One region of the Sporofaciens sp. SGI.106 genome, then DNA from elsewhere that is predicted to be linked to it. Evidence: predicted binding sites of a transcription regulator. Region 1 holds the regulator's gene; the other holds the start of a gene.
What was found. The regulator HrcA, encoded in region 1, represses chaperone genes, less so after heat shock. The targets are predictions, from matches to a motif close to TGTTAGCACTCNNNNNNNNNGAGTGCTAACA.
Positions count from the first base shown of each region.

Region 1 (3,205 bases):
CTGTCCGCCTTCCATAACGGCTACACAGCTATTTGTTGTACCTAAGTCAATACCAATGATTTTTCCCATGATTTATTCCTCCTGTTTTACTATTTTATTCTTAAAAAATGTTTTGGCTGTTAATTTGCAACCTTTACCATACTGTGTCTCACTACAGATTCACGGTACATGTAACCTTTCTGGAATTCTTCTGCTACGATGTTTTCACCGAAGTTTTCGTCCTCCACATGCATCACTGCGTTGTGGAAATCCGGATTGAATTCCTGACCTACTGCCTCGATCGGTTTCACTCCTGCCTCTTCCAGTGTGGTCATCAGCTGCTTATAAATCTTATCCATTCCCTGAATGAACGGATCTGCCTTTTCTTCCTCACTGACAGCTCCGAGACCTCTCTCGAAATTGTCTACTACCGGAAGGATTTTTTCTATGATATCTTTCGCTCCTATTTCGTACATCTGAGATTTTTCTCTCTCGGTACGTTTGCGGAAGTTATCAAACTCTGCCATCTGACGAGTCAGCTTATCGGTAAGCTCTTCAATTTTCTCGTCTTTTTTGTCTTTTTTATTTTTCTTGCCAAAGAACTTTCCTTTCTTTTCTCCGGCTTCTGCCTCTTCGGAAGCTTCGGTTTCTTCTGCCTCTCCTGCTGCCTCTGTCTCTTCAGATGCTTTTGCATCAAGAGGTTTTTCTTTAGAATCACCGGCATCAGAAGTTTCCTCTGCAACCGCTGCCTGTTCAGCTGCTTTTTTTGCTTCCTCGACAGCTTCTTTTACCATTTCTTCCTGGCTCTTTTCCTGATTCATTTCCTGATTCTTATCCAAGGGTTAATCCACCTTTCTTAACACTTTTTACTGTTTATGGAAAATCGCATCCAGTTCACTCTGCAAACGCTTCAGTGATTTTAATACATGTTCATAATCCATACGTTTCGGTCCGATAATACCGATTGTTCCCTTCATTCCTTCTCCCAATTCATAGGTTGCTGTCACAACACTGCAGTCCTTCATGGTCTGAACCGGCGTCTCATCACCGATATACACCTGAATTCCTGTATTTTCCTCCTGGGATAAAGTCTGGGTTACCAGTTCGGTGAGCTGCTGCTTTTCCTCAAAGGCACTGATGATTTCCTGTGCACTCTGTTTATCGGAAAGCTCCGGATATTTGAAAATATTCGTGGCACCGCTGGTGTAAATCTGCATATCTTCATCAACCTGAATGGCATCTGCCACTGCGTCCAGCACGTTACTGATGACCTCGCTGTGTATTCCTGCCTGTTCTTTTAATCTGGCGATCAGTCCCAGATTAATTTCTTCAATGGACATTCCATTCAGTGTAGTGTTCAGAAGCATATTCAGCTTCAGAAGATTTTCATTGCTGAGCGGTTCGTCAACGCTGATGATCTTATTCTTAATCACGTTACCACCAAGGACGATTACTGCAATGATCTGTTCATCATCTACCTGTGATAACTGAATGAATTTAATCTTGTTAGCGCTGTTCACCGGAGTAGAAACCATTGTCGCATAATTTGTATTCGTAGCAAGAACTTTCGCTGCCTGTTTCAGAAGCTGATCCATCTTGTCTGCCTTCTCCAGCATCTGCTCCTGCATTTCATTTAACTCCTGCTCCTTCTCCTGCATCAGCATATCTACGTAAAGCCGATAGCCTTTGTCGGAAGGAATCCGTCCTGCGGATGTGTGCGGCTGTAAAATGTATCCCAGCTCTTCCAGATCCGCCATCTCGTTACGAATGGTAGCAGAACTTAAATTCAGGTCCGTATATTTGGAAATAGTTCTCGAGCCAACCGGCTCTCCGGTTTCTAAGTATGTCTGGATAATTGCATGTAAGATTTTGAGCTTTCGTTCACCCAGCTGTTCACTGACCTGCATCTTTCCGCCTCCTCCCTAGCTGTTAGCACTCATTAAATTCGAGTGCTAATCTTTACGATTATTAATGTAGCACTACTGGTTTCATTTGTCAACACAGTTTATAGTTTTTTTATATTGGGGACGTAGCAAAATGCATTTTGCTACGTCCCCAATTGACATTCGTGGTGTACCCAACCGCCAATTCCCCTGTACCCATTTATTGGCTGTCCACTAAATTATAAGTTTCCACACATATTTTCTGTGCCCTTCGCTTACCTATCTTTAAGGTTTCCGCTAATTTCTTAATGTATTCTTCTCTATTTTCCTCAAACACCTGCACCAACAAACTCAATTGCTTTTCTTCGAACATCTCCTCTGCAATCTGGAGCGCTATTTCACAATATTGTTTATTCATATCATCCGGATAATCTATGAATATCTCAGACTGACGTTCTTTATGAAATGCGTCAAAAGCCTGGAAATCTTCGAAATGTTTCTTGTACATCAAAACTGCCTTTTCGTCCAGTATTCCTGTAGTTTCTGTCATATAATCTGCCATACTGCTATATTTATAGCGAACAGGATTCTTTATCATCCCCGCTTTTACCGGATTTAAATGAATATATCTCAAACACGTCCAGAAATACCTCTCATTTTCGATACATTCACTCATGAAGCGATTCTGGAACACATGTCCATTACGGTGGTGTTTATAATTATAATAAGATGCGTATTCGGCCAAAACTCTAGCCATGAATAAAGATAACGTTTCGATTTCTGCCCTGATAATAAAATGAGCATGATTAGACATAATACAATATGAATATATTTCAACCTTGATTTTTCCTAAAGTCTTTAGAATAATACTCTTCAAGAATATTTTTTCACGCTGCATATTAAATATTTTCTCTTTATTGATACCTTTTACTACAACGTGATAAATACCGGTTGTACTCTTCTTTCTTCTGTGTGTTGCCACCTTATCCCTCCTTTTTATGCAATTAGGGACAGGTACAAATACAATTGGGTACACCACAAATGTTAATTCAGGACGTAGCAAAATGCATTTTGCTACGTCCCCTTTTTTTAGCTAAGTTCAACTTTTACTGCCTCTTCCGGCTTAAACTCATTCTCCAGATCATAGATATTGTGTCCTGTAGATTCTCCCAGAACTCTTCCCTCCAGAGAATAGCAGCGGATAAATCTCTTCACATCGATGCTGGACCAGTGCTCTACATCCCAGCTCATGTATCCGTCTGCATCTGATTTTTTCTCTCCCAGATACAAGTCTACCTGGCGGCCGTTTCTCATCAACTCAATGAGACCTTTGGTTCCATCCA
Region 1 covers NZ_JBNPMZ010000003.1:59,829-63,033, forward strand. The annotation lists gene dnaK (molecular chaperone DnaK) at 1-69, opposite strand, end outside; gene grpE (nucleotide exchange factor GrpE) at 120-800, opposite strand; gene hrcA (heat-inducible transcriptional repressor HrcA) at 846-1,886, opposite strand; gene ACQRCC_RS03395 (transposase) at 2,083-2,844, opposite strand; gene ACQRCC_RS03400 (hypothetical protein) at 2,952-3,205, opposite strand, start outside.

Region 2 (3,205 bases), on a different contig from region 1:
AATAAACGGACTGATATCATCCCAGTATTTCTCATAATTTTCTTTGTCAGTCTTGCACATTCCGCTCAGTTTATCTGCAACCTTTTTAGAAATGTAATCCGCAATCTTGTTGACAAATCCATCGTTCTGAAGTGCACTTCGAGACACATTCAGCGGAAGATCCGGACAGTCAATTACTCCCTTAAGCACCATGAGAAATTCCGGAATAACCTCTTTAATATTATCAGCAATGAAAACCTGATTATTATATAACTTAATTGTTCCCTCAATAGAATCATACTCTGTATTAATTTTCGGGAAATACAGGATACCTTTTAAATTGAACGGATAATCCATATTCAGATGAATCCAGAATAATGGTTCTTTATAATCCATGAATACCTTTCGATAGAACTCAATATAGTCCTCCTTTGTGCATTCATTCGGATGCTTTGTCCAAAGCGGTGCAGTATCATTCAGAGCGACAGGACGCTTATTGATTTTTACCTTATCTCTGGCAGGAGATACTTCTACCATCTCCTTCTCGCCATTTTCATTTTCTTTTTCTTCCATCTTAGCTTCTTCATGAATACGTTCTACAACCACATCATCCTCACGAAGATCTGCCTCGTCGATAGTCTCAAACTCCTGCTCAGCATTTGCTTTGGAAAGGAAAATCGGAACCGGCATAAAGGAACAATATTTTTCCAGCACCTCTCTTGCACGATATTCATTTGCAAATTCCAGACTGTCTTCATTCAGGAACAGCGTAATTTCAGTACCAACACCAGCCTTATCTCCATCGGACATTTCGTATTCTGTACCGCCATCACTTACCCAATGAACCGGTGTTGCACCTTCTTTATAAGAAAGAGTATCGATATGAACTTCGTCTGCAACCATAAAGGCAGAATAAAATCCCAGTCCAAAATGACCGATCATATCGTCCTCTGTTGTCTTATCCTTATACTTTTCCAGAAACTGGGTTGCACCGGAAAATGCAATCTGTGTAATGTATTCTTCTACCTCATCAGCTGTCATACCAAGACCGTTATCAATAAATTTCAGGGTCTTCTCCTCCGGATTAACGATAACCTGAAGTTCCGGCTTATAATCTTCCGGTGCATTGTACTCACCCATCATATCCAGCTTTTTCAGCTTTGTAATAGCATCACATCCGTTAGAAATCATTTCACGGAAGAAAATATCGTGGTCGGAATATACCCATTTTTTAATGATAGGGAAAATATTCTCACTGCTGATTGATAATGAACCTTTTTTTGCTGCCATGTATATCACTCCTTAATTTTATATTATTTGACAACTTTTTTGTGAAATTTTTACTTCTTCACTTGCTAATGAACATGATAATACCCAGAATTTCAAATGTCAATAGAAAATTAGCACTCTTTCAACAAGAGTGCTAACAATTTTCTTAAGAATATAAACTTTTTATAAATTTTTCTCTACTCCACGCTCTTCAAAGACTCTACCATGTCTATTTTTTTCAACTTGAAGTACATTACCCAGTTTACAAAACAGGAAAATCCTATAGTAAATAACATACTGTAAATATAACTGGTTCTATTGATAATTCTTCCAAACATTACAGAATCAACTTCCACTGTCTCAATAATAAACCTGTGCAGCACCGCTCCAAGGCCACAACCAACCACGACTCCGATCAATGTAAGAATAATATTCTCCCTGTACACATAGGCACTGACCTCCTGATCATAAAATCCCAGAACCTTCAGCGTGGCAAGTTCTCTGCGCCGCTCTGTGATATTAATATTATTCAGATTATAGAGCACCACAAAAGCAAGCATACCGGCAGATATAATCAGTACCATAGTAACCAGATTCAGCGTCTTCAGCATATTATTCAACTGCTCTTCAATATCACTGAGATAACTTACATTCAGAACAGCCTCCTCATTCAAAATTCTCTCACCTGTTTCTTCCAGTTTTGTACCTTTATCATCAGAAGCAGTAAAGTATATACAATTTGGTTCAAAATCTCTGCCATAGATTTCCTCGTAAAGATTTTTTGACATATACAGATAGTGGCTCATATAATTTTCGCAGATATGTGCTACTTTTACCTCATGATTACCATTTTCCGTATCCTGTATCTCTAAAGTATCACCGACCTTTACCCCCAGCTTCTTCGCTGATTTTTCATTAAGAATGACTCCCTCATCATCCAGTTCATAAACTTCCCCGGAAATTCTGTCATGGAATTTTACAAAGGAATCTATCTCCTTCATATCCTCCGGTACTGCCTGATACACATTCCATTTAACAGAATCTTTGATCAGCGTCACATTTTTCATATTCATATTCAGAAACGACTCCACTCCTTGATCTGCTTCAAGATCATCCATAAGAGTTTCCCGATCCTCCTCCGAAACATCCTCTTTAAGATAAGCCATACCGTCATATATCTGAATTTCTTTGTACTGAATACCGGCAATCTCAAAGATAGAATCCTTAAGGCCAAATCCCACCAGCATCAATCCCATACAGCCGCCGATTCCAAATATAGTCATAAAAAAACGTTTTTTATAACGGAACATATTCCGAATCGTTGATTTCCAGATAAAACTCAGATGTTTCCATATAAATGTAATCCGTTCCACGAAAACACGTTTTCCTTTTTTCGGTGCAGGCGGACGCATCAGTACCGCAGGCTGCGATGCCAGCTCTCTGTAGCAGGCGATCATAGTCGCTGCCAGAGTACACAAAAGAGCGGCGGCCGTCGCCATCACAGCATAGTCCATATTATATGGAACCTTTATATCCATCATATAGGGGTAAATCGTCCTGCTGTATGCATAGACTATTATATATGGAATTACTTTCTCTCCTATCAGTACGCCAAGTACACTTCCTCCTAATGTAGCCGCAAAAGCATATCCCAGATATTTAGACGCAATAGCGAATTTACCATATCCCAACGCTTTCATGGTTCCTATCTGGGTTCTCTGTTCCTCTACCATACGCGTCATACTGGTAAGACTGATAAGCGCTGCCACAAGGAAAAACAGCACCGGAAACACCTGTCCTATTGCTTTCATTCGATCTGCATTTTCTCCATACCCCATATGTTCCGGAAGGGCACTTCTATCATTTATATACCACTTTGCTTCCGGAATATTCTGAATTTCTTCTACCGCATCCGCAATCTTTGCCTCTCCCTCTGCAATTTCCTTCCAGGCTTCCT
Region 2 covers NZ_JBNPMZ010000013.1:23,354-26,558, reverse strand. The annotation lists gene htpG (molecular chaperone HtpG) at 1-1,269, opposite strand, end outside; gene ACQRCC_RS10240 (FtsX-like permease family protein) at 1,446-3,205, opposite strand, start outside.
Region 2: htpG (molecular chaperone HtpG) is a predicted target of HrcA. The motif match lies at 1,378-1,408, and genes of this name have one in related genera.